One region of the Bradyrhizobium sp. 215_C5_N1_1 genome, then DNA from elsewhere that is predicted to be linked to it. Evidence: predicted binding sites of a transcription regulator. Region 1 holds the regulator's gene; the other holds the start of a gene.
What was found. Region 1 encodes PhoB, which activates phosphate uptake and scavenging genes when phosphate is short. Its sites were predicted from a motif close to TGTCATNNANCTGTCAT; they were not measured.
Positions count from the first base shown of each region.

Region 2: a site for PhoB is predicted at 1,255-1,271, ahead of AB7G19_RS14410 (UDP-2,3-diacylglucosamine diphosphatase). Genes of this name have one in related genera too.

Region 1 covers NZ_CP197228.1:8,540,973-8,546,055, forward strand. Annotated here, with positions in the region: gene argF (ornithine carbamoyltransferase) at 1-577, opposite strand, end outside; gene AB7G19_RS41235 (aspartate aminotransferase family protein) at 577-1,785, opposite strand; gene AB7G19_RS41240 (GcrA family cell cycle regulator) at 2,242-2,754, shown strand; gene phoB (phosphate regulon transcriptional regulator PhoB) at 2,989-3,696, opposite strand; gene phoU (phosphate signaling complex protein PhoU) at 3,712-4,428, opposite strand; gene pstB (phosphate ABC transporter ATP-binding protein PstB) at 4,440-5,083, opposite strand, start outside.
Region 2 covers NZ_CP197228.1:3,075,153-3,080,235, forward strand. Annotated here, with positions in the region: gene AB7G19_RS14400 (Lrp/AsnC ligand binding domain-containing protein) at 1-10, opposite strand, end outside; gene thiD (bifunctional hydroxymethylpyrimidine kinase/phosphomethylpyrimidine kinase) at 267-1,067, shown strand; gene AB7G19_RS14410 (UDP-2,3-diacylglucosamine diphosphatase) at 1,295-2,107, shown strand; gene AB7G19_RS14415 (glycosyltransferase family 4 protein) at 2,107-3,150, shown strand; gene AB7G19_RS14420 (threonine/serine dehydratase) at 3,202-4,185, shown strand; gene AB7G19_RS14425 (caspase family protein) at 4,259-5,083, opposite strand, start outside.

The DNA of each region.
Region 1 (5,083 bases):
CCTTTTTCGGCGCAAGCTCCGGCGGCGTCGCGACATTGAGCTTGAACTTGAAGCGCTCGGCGGCATGCGCCCAGGACGCCAGCACGTTGTTGTCGTCGCCGGTCCAGGCCACCGTCCTGCCCTCGATCGGGCCGCGATGCTCTTCGTAGGTCATGAGGTCGGCCATCACCTGGCAAGGGTGCGAGCGCCGTGTCAGGCCGTTGATGACGGGCACCGTCGCATATTCCGCCAGCTCCAGCAGGGCCTCGTGATTGAGGATGCGGATCATGATGGCGTCGACATAGCGCGACAGCACGCGCGCCGTGTCGGCGATGGTCTCGCCGCGGCCGAGCTGCATCTCGGCGCCGGTCAGCATGATGGGCTCGCCGCCGAGCTGGCGCATGGCGACGTCGAACGAGACGCGGGTGCGCGTGGAGGGACGCTCGAAGATCATCGCCAGCGTCTTGCCTTCCAGCGGCTTCACCGGCTGGTGCGCTTTCTGCTTCGCCTTCATGGCGGAGGAGGCCGCGAGCATGCTCTTGAGCTCCGACAACGGGAGCTCGTTGATATCCAGAAAGTGCTTCGGGGACTTGCTCATCAGCTCGCCGCCCGCTTGGTCTGACTGGACGAGATCGCGGCGCAGGCGCGCTCGAGCCGCCCGACGCTGTCCTCGATTTCGGCTTCGGTGACGATCAAGGGCGGCAGGAAGCGCACGACATTGTCGCCGGCGCCGACCGTGAGCAATTTTTCGTTGCGCAATGCCGCGCCGAGATCGCCTGATGGCACCACGGCCTTGATGCCGATCAGAAGGCCTTCGCCGCGCACTTCGCTGACGATGTCAGGATAACGATCGATCACGGAGGCGAGCTTCTGCTTGAGCAGCAGCGACATCTTCTGCACGTGATCGAAGAAGCCGGGCTTGAGCATGACGTCGAGGACGGCGTTGGCAGCCGAGATCGCGAGCGGATTGCCGCCGAAGGTCGAGCCGTGCGAGCCGGGCCCCATGCCGGCAGCCGCGTCCGCGGTCGCCAGCACCGCGCCGATCGGGAAGCCGCCACCGAGCGCTTTGGCCAGCGACATCACGTCAGGCGTGACGCCGGTGCGGCGATGCGCGAACAGATCGCCGGTGCGGCCCATGCCGGTCTGCACCTCGTCGAACGCGAGCAGCAGGCCCTTCTCATCGCAGAGCTGGCGCAACGCCCTCAGGAAGGCGGGCGTTGCCGAACGCACGCCACCCTCGCCCTGGATCGGCTCGATCAGGATGCCGGCGGTCTGCGGACCGATCGCCTTCTTGACGGCGTCGATATCGCCATGCGGGACCTGGTCGAAGCCGTCCATCGGCGGGCCAAACCCTTCGAGATATTTTGCCGAACCGGTCGCGGCGAGCGTTGCCAGCGTGCGGCCGTGGAAGGCGCCTTCGAAGGTGATGATGCGGTAACGTTCCGGATGACCCTTGGAGAAGTGATGATGGCGGACGAGCTTGATCACACCTTCCAGCGCTTCGGCGCCGGAATTGCAGAAGAACACGAAGTCCGCGAAGCTTTCGTTGCACAGACGCGCGGCGAGCTTCTCGCCGTCCGGGCTCTGGAACAGGTTCGACATGTGCCAGAGTTTGGTGGCCTGCTCTTGCAACGCTTTGACCAACGCAGGGTGAGCATGGCCGAGCGCATTCACCGCCACGCCCGAGGTGAAATCGAGATAGCGATCGCCATTGGTCGCAATCAGCCAGCAGCCTTCACCGCGCTCGAAACCGAGGTCGGACCTGGCGAAAACGGGGAGCAAATGCGGCGCTGCGCTGTTAGTCATGACGATCACTTGAATGTTGCGGACGGCGTGAGCGTGCATTGCGCAACGCACCATTGACCGGCCCGGAAAACGAAACGTGCCGCCTTTTAAGGGCGGCACGCGAGACTATCTTATGCCTGGTGAAACCGGTGTCAATGCCGCCCGGAAAGCCTCGCGAAACGCAGAATCCGTAGTCTTGCGGTGGCGATTTTGCGTATTTCCGCCACGGAACATGTGGAAGCGAGTCGGCGGACTCTTGCGCGTGAGTCACGCCATATTGTAGCGTTTGGCTTGTCAGATACGACATCTCGTGCAGCAGTTCTGATCCTCTAAGTCCTCATGTACCGGCGTAAGCGTTCGGGCGCATCTGGTGCGCCCGGCGAGCCTTAAGGGATTCTGGCGGCACGGGTTTTTCGAAGCTTAGGCATTCGCCGTGCGGCCGCCAGGATGGCAGGCGCCGGCGAAGGAAAGGGTGCAATGACCGTTTTGACCTGGTCGGATGATCGCGTCGAGCAGCTGAAAAAGCTCTGGGAGGCCGGGCTTTCGGCCAGCCAGATCGCCGCTGAACTCGGCAATGTGACCCGCAATGCCGTAATCGGCAAAGTGCACCGGCTCGGCCTGTCGGGCCGCGCCAAGAGCCCTTCATCGGCAGCGCCGCGGCCGCGCAAGGCACGCCCCGCCCAGCACATGATGCGGGTGACCCGCCCGATCGCGCGCGGCAACACCGCGCTGGCGCAAGCCTTCGAAGTCGAGGTCGAGGCCGAACCGGTCACCTACGACAACGTCGTGCCGATGAGCCAGCGGCTGTCGCTGCTGGAGCTGAACGAGGCCACCTGCCACTGGCCGGTCGGCGATCCCTCGAGCCCGGATTTCTTCTTCTGCGGCGGCAAGGCGCTCTCCGGCCTGCCCTACTGCGCCCAGCACTCGCGCGTGGCGTATCAGCCCGCGGCCGATCGCCGGCGCGCGCCGGCGAAGCCGGGTCCGCGCTGAGGTATCGGATTAGCTGACTACGAAGACGGCGCCGTCACGCGATGACGGCTCAACTCACTCGGTGTCGTCCCTGCGAACGCAGGGACCCATAATCCCGGCGCGTAGTTATTGCGCGGGATGATCACTCCGAGTCTTCGCCAAACCACTCCCTGTGGTTATGGGTCCCTGCGTTCGCAGGGACGACATCGAGGATGCGGTGGCAGCCCGCTAAATCACGTCTGCCACAGCAACCCCTTACGCTTGCTCCGCCTTCGCAAAGCGATCGTCCAGTGCGTAGCCCGCGCCGCGGACGGTGCGGATCGGGTCCTGCTCGCGGCCGAGATTGAGCAGCTTGCGCAGGCGCCCGATATGGACGTCGACGGTGCGCTCGTCGATGTAGATGTCACGGCCCCAGACGCTGTCGAGCAGCTGCTCGCGCGAGAACACGCGGCCGGGATGCTCCAGGAAGAACTCCAGCAGGCGATATTCGGTCGGGCCGAGATCGATCGGCCGGCCCGAGCGCGCCACGCGACGCTTGTCGCGGTCGAGCTCGATGTCGCCATAGGCGAGCACGGTGGCGAGCCGCTCGGGGCTGGCGCGCCTGAGCAGGCCCTTCACGCGTGCCAGCAGCTCCGGGACCGAGAACGGCTTGACGATGTAGTCGTCGGCGCCGGTCGCAAGGCCCCGCACCCGCTCGCTCTCCTCGCCGCGCGCGGTGAGCATGATGATCGGGAGCTGCTTGGTCTCGGGCCGGGAGCGCAGCCGCCGGCACAGCTCGATGCCGGAGAGGCCCGGCAGCATCCAGTCGAGCACGATCAAATCGGGGATGTGCTCCTTGAGGCGGGTGTCGGCATCGTCGCCGCGCATCACCGTCTCGACGTCATAGCCGTCGCCTTCGAGGTTGTAGCGGAGAAGCTCGGTGAGAGCTTCCTCGTCCTCAACCACCATAATGCGTGCGCCCATGGTGTTCGTCGCTCCTTAAGTGTTCGGGACCGTCGTGGCGAAGGTCGTCATGTCGCCCTTCGGCCGCTTGTCGGTGATCGCCTGGCCCTCGATCATGTAGAACACGGTCTCGGCGATGTTGGTGGCGTGGTCACCGATGCGCTCGATGTTCTTGGCGCAGAACATCAGATGGATGCAGAACGAGATGTTGCGCGGATCCTCCATCATGTAGGTGAGGAGCTCGCGGAACAGCGAGGTGCAGATGGCGTCGACTTCCTCGTCGCCCTTCCACACCGCCATTGCCGCCGGCAGATCGTGCGCGGCATAGGCGTCCAGCACCGACTTGACCTGTTGCTGCACGAGGTCGGTCATGTGCTCCAGACCGCGGAACAGCTTGAGCGGATGGAAATCCGTCTCCAGCGCCGCGACGCGCTTGCCCATGTTCTTGGCGAGGTCGCCGATCCGCTCGAGATCGGTCGCGACGCGCATGGCGCCGACGATCTCGCGCAGATCCACCGCCATCGGCTGGCGGCGCGCGATGGTGAGAACGGCGCGCTCCTCGATCTTCTTCTGGAGCGCGTCGAGCTCGGCGTCGATGGTCACGACGCGCTGGCCGAGCGCGACGTCGCGGCGGATCAGCGCGTCGACGGAATCGACGATCATGCGCTCGGCGATGCCGCCCATCTCGGCGACCAGGCGCGTGAGTTCCTGGAGGTCGGTGTCGAAGGCCTTTGCGGTATGTTCAGAACCCATGTTCCGTCTCCTCAGCCGAACCGGCCGGTGATGTAATCCTGCGTGCGCCGGTCGGTCGGCGACGTGAAGATCTTGCTGGTGTCGTCGAACTCGATCAGCTCGCCGAGATACATGAAGGCGGTCTTGTCGGAGACGCGCGCCGCCTGCTGCATGTTGTGGGTGACGATCGCGATCGTGTAGTTCTCGGACAGCTCCTGGATCAGCTCCTCGACCTTGGCGGTCGAGATCGGGTCGAGCGCCGAGCAGGGCTCGTCGAACAAGATCACCTCGGGCCGCACCGCGACCGTGCGGGCGATGCAGAGGCGCTGCTGCTGGCCGCCGGAGAGCGACAGGCCGGAGGCGTTGAGCTTGTCCTTGACCTCGTTCCACAGCGCGCCGCCGCGCAGCGCCTTCTCGACGCGGTCGTCCATCTCGGACTTCGAGATCTTCTCATAGAGACGGATGCCGAAGGCGATGTTTTCGTAGATCGTCATCGGGAACGGCGTCGGCTTCTGGAACACCATGCCGACGCGGGCGCGCAGCAAATTGAGGTCCAGCTTGGGGTCGAGGACGTTGGTCTGGTCGAGCATGAGCTGACCGGTGACGCGCTGGCCCGGATAGAGGTCGTACATCCGATTGAAGATGCGCAGCAGGGTCGACTTGCCGCAGCCAGACG
Region 2 (5,083 bases), 5.5 Mb from region 1:
AAGGAACCATTGCAGTCACTCCGAAGGCATATCTGGCGGCTAGAGCCATTTCCGCTCCGATGAAATCGGAACGGGGCTCTAGATTCTAGTTTTGACGCGTTTTCTTCACGCGAACCGGTATCCACTTCGCTCGAAAACGCTCTAATAGGCCAAAACCGGCCGGATTTAGCAAGCAAACTTGCTGCCCTCGGGCGCAAGCGAACTTGCCGCCCCCCGGCATGCGCGCTAGGACGGACTATGGTCCCGAGGAAGCGGAAAATCGCCCCATGACGACGCCCGTGGCGCTCACCATCGCCGGCTCCGATTCGAGCGGCGGCGCCGGCATCCAGGCCGACCTGAAGACCTTTGCCGCGCTCGGCGTCTATGGCGCCTCCGCGATCACGGCGCTGACGGCGCAGAATACGCGCGGCGTCACCGGCATCCACGCGGTGCCCGCCGAATTCGTCACCGCGCAGATCGATGCCGTGTTTTCCGATCTCGAGGTCGGCGCGGTGAAGATCGGCATGGTGGCGCAGGCCGCCAGCATCGATGCGATCGCGGGCGCGCTGTCGCGCTGGAAGCCCGAGCATATCGTGCTCGATCCCGTGATGGTCGCAACCTCGGGCGATCGCCTGCTCGCCGCGGAGGCCGTGGAAGCCCTGCGCAAAAAACTGATGCCGCTGGCGTCGGTGATCACGCCTAATCTGCCGGAGGCCGCGGCTCTGCTCGACGAGCCCGTCGCGACACGCGAGGCCGAGATCGAGAGCCAGGGGCGCCGGCTGCTGGGGCTGGGCTGCCGTGCGGTCCTGATCAAGGGCGGGCACGGCGAGGGCGCCGAAAGCATCGACTATCTCGTCGATGCCGACAACACGATCGCGCTTGCGGCGCCGCGGGTCGCCACCCGCAACACCCACGGCACGGGGTGCTCGCTGTCCTCGGCCGTCGCGGCGGGGCTTGCCAGGGGCGAGGATCTGGAGCGCGCCGTGCGGAACGCCAAGGCCTGGATCAGCGCAGCGATCGCGGCCGCCGACCGCTTCAGCGTCGGCCACGGCCACGGGCCGATCCATCATTTCCACAAATTTTACTGATCCGGGCCGCGAGCGCACCGCCAGCGGCGCGCGGGACCGCTGCCATTAACCTGTTCAGCCATGCAGTTCCGGGGTCTTGCGGAGGCCCTTGCGGCGTCATGTCGCCTGATTGTCGCATGCGACTGATATTCGCGGGACGGGCGAGGCGAGGTTTGATTCGTATCCGAGGGTGCCTCAAAGGTTCATTGGTCATCCCCCTGTCACGGGATATTGTTACAGGCTGTCGCATGGGAAGTTACGATGTGAGTGACGAGAGCCCTGAAAGGCGCTTTCGCACGTTGTTCATCTCCGACGTTCATCTCGGAGCCCGCGGTTCTCAAGCCGATCTGCTGCTGGACTTCCTGCGCTACCACGATGCCGACACGATCTATCTCGTCGGCGATATCGTCGACGGCTGGGCGCTGAAATCGAGCTGGCACTGGCCGCAATCGCATAACGACCTGGTCCAGAAGCTGCTGCGCAAGGCGCGCAAGGGCGCCAAGGTCATCTACATTCCCGGCAATCACGACGAGTTCCTGCGCAACTATTACGGCACGCATTTCGGCGGCATCGACGTGGTCGAGAACACCGTCCACACCGGCGTGGACGGCAAGCGCTATCTCGTCATCCACGGCGACATCTTCGACCTCGTGGTGCAGAACGCGCGCTGGCTCGCCCATCTCGGCGACAAGGCCTATGACTTCGCGATCCAGATGAATCGCTTCGTCAACTTCTTCCGGCGCATGTTCAAGGTGCCCTATTGGTCGCTGTCGCAATGGGCCAAGCAGAAGGTCAAGAACGCCGTCAACTATATCGGCGCGTTCGAGCAGGCGCTCGCCGCCGAGGCGCGGCGTCACGACGCCGACGGCGTGATCTGCGGCCACATCCACTATGCCGTGATCCGCGACGAGGGCGGCATCCGCTACATGAATTGCGGCGACTGGGTCGAGAGCTGCACGGCGCTGGTCGAGCATGACGATGGTCATTTCGAGATCATCACCTGGGCGGATCAGGCGCGGAAGCCGGCACAAGTCCCGCAGGTCGCAGCAAGGGCCGCTTGATGCGCATCCTGGTCGCGACCGACGCCTGGCACCCGCAAGTCAACGGTGTGGTTCGGACGCTGACCAAGCTCGCAGACGCCGCCAAGGGGTTCGGCGTCGAGTTCACGTTCCTGACGCCGCAATCGTTCCGCACCTTCGCGATGCCGAGCTACCGCGACGTGCGGCTTGCCATGCCGCGCCCGGCGCGAATCGCGAAGCTGATCGAAGAGGCGCGCCCCGACAGCATCCACATTGCGACGGAGGGGCCGATCGGCCTGATGGTCCGCCGCTACTGCCGCCAGCGCAAGCTGCCGTTCACGTCCAGCTTCCACACCCGCTTTCCCGAATATGTCCGCGCCCGCGTGCCGGTTCCGGAATCCCTGATCTGGCGGGCGCTGCGCCGATTTCACGCGCCCAGCCGCGCCGTGATGGCGGCAACGCCTGCGCTCGCTCGCGAGCTTGGCGAGCGTGGCTTCGACAACGTCGTGCTGTGGCCGCGCGGCGTCGACACCAGCCTGTTCCACCCCCGTGGGATCGACCTCTGCCTGCCGGCGCCGGTGTTTCTCTCGGTCGGCCGGGTTGCGGTGGAGAAGAATCTCGAGGCGTTTCTCGATCTCGATCTGCCCGGTACCAAGGTGATCGTCGGCGACGGCCCGGCGCGGGTCGCACTGGAAGAAGCCTATCCGGATGCGATCTTCCTGGGCGAGAAGCACGGCGAGGCGCTGGCGGCAATCTATGCGGCGGCCGACGTGTTCGTGTTCCCCAGCAAGACCGACACGTTCGGCCTGGTCCTGCTGGAAGCGCTCGCCAGCGGCCTGCCGGTTGCGGCGTTCCCGGTGAAGGGCCCCCGCGACGTGATCGGCGATGCACCGGTCGGCGCCCTCGATCACGATCTGCGCAACGCCTGCTTCGCGGCGCTCGACGTGTCCCGGCAGGACTGCGTCGAATTCGCCGCCAATTACACCTGGGAGGCCTCGGCGAGGGCGTTTGTGGACAGCATCAAGGCGGTTGGCGCGGTGCTTCCAGGCAGGAATGGGGCGGAGCAGGTTAGTTTCGTAGCCTGAAAACCAAGGTCCATCTTGCCCCGCGCCTCGTCCGGCGCGATAACATTAGGCATGACCGAACAGCTCCTCCCGATCGGCCCTGCCGATATCGATGCAGCAGCACGCGTGATCGCGCCCTTCGCCATCCGCACCCCGCTGTTGTCCTTTCCCGTGCTCAACGAGCGCGTCGGCGCAAAGGTCTTCCTGAAGCCCGAGATGCTCCAGCGCACCGGCTCCTTCAAGTTCCGCGGCGCTTTCAACAAGGTCGCCTCGATCCCGCAGGACAAGCGCGCCGGCGGTGTCGTCGCGTTCTCGTCCGGCAACCACGCCCAGGGCGTGGCGGCGGCTGCCAAGATCCTCGACATGCACGCGACCATCGTGATGCCCGCGGATGCGCCGCTGTCGAAGCGCGAGCGCACCAAATCCTACGGCGCCGAGGTCGTGCTGTACGATCGCGACCGCGACGACCGCGAGGCGATCTCGCGCGGCATCGCCGAGAAGCGCGGCGCGACGCTGGTCAGGCCCTATGACGATCCGTTCGTGATCGCGGGGCAGGGCACCGCAGGTCGTGAGATCGCGGAGGACATGGCTGCGCTCGGCCTCAGTCCCGACATCGTGGTGGCGCCGGCCTCCGGCGGCGGCCTGATCGCGGGTGTCGCCACGGCAGTGAAGGCGCGCTATCCGCGAGCCGAGATCGTGGTGGCCGAGCCCGAGGCGTTCGACGATCACGGCATTTCGCTCACCGCCGGCCACCGCGAGCCGCACGGGCCCGCGGGCCGCACCATCTGCGATGCGCTGATGGCCCTGATCCCCGGCGAGATGACCTTTGCGATCAACAGCAAGCTCTTGGCGCGCGGCGTGACTGCATCCGACAAGGAAGTCGGTGCGGCCGTGGCCTTTGCCTATCGCGAGCTGAAGCTGGTGGTCGAGCCGGGCGGTGCTGTCGGTCTTGCCGCGCTGCTTGCCGGCCGCCTCGACGTCGCCGGGAAGAACGTCGTCATCGTGCTCTCCGGCGGCAATGTGGATGCGGATCTGTTTGCCGAGCTGGTTGCTTAGGTTTCGGACCTTCTAACATGACGAAGGGGCAAAGCGTCGCCGCTCCGCCCCTTTGTCGTTTCGCTTGTGGCGATCAGCGCATGAAGCCGCGGTGATTGTTTCCGCTGCCCATGGAGGGCGCCTGGTTCATCGACTCCCGGAAGTTGTTGCCGCCGTTGTTGACCACACGGTTGGTCGCATTGAACTGCGGGCGGTTGTTCTGCTGGTTGTTCTGGACCTGCACCTTGTTCACCGGGTTGTTGTTGAGCTTCACGCCGGTGTTGACGCGGATCGGGTTGTTCTGCGTCTGAACGACCGGCTTCGTATCGACGGTCGTGCCACCCTTGCCGACATTCACCGGCATGCTGACGATCTTGCCAGGCGTGCCTTTGGTCGTGCCGTTATTGTTGCTGCCGCCATTCTGCGTATTGTTGGTCGCGGGCAGCGTCACGATCTTGCCGGTGCCGCCATTGGTGTTGGTCGTGTTGGTCGGCGCAGGCAGGGTGACGATCTTGCCCGGGGTCTGCGACGGCGTGCCGTTCGGCTGGTTGTTGCCCGCCGGCAGGTTGACGACCTGACCGCCACTGCCGAGCTTGCCGATGACGTTGCTGTCCACCGGCTTCTGCACGACCGGCAGGTTGCCGTTCACTTGCGCACCGCCATTGCCCTGCTGCATCAGCGGCATGTACTTGGGCTGGCCGAGATTGCCGACCTTGAACGTCGGAGCAATGTTCTGCGGCGCCAGGAACTTGGTCGCCTGCATCAGGGGGATCAGCTTTGGCTGCACCTGGAGCTTCAGCGCGACTTGCGCATAGGGGCTGTTGCCGTAGCTGTCATAGAAGCTCTTGTAGCCGAGCGGGGAGTTCGCGAGCACCGCCTTGTGCCAGGCCTGCGTGATCAGCAGGTTGTTGAGCAGCCA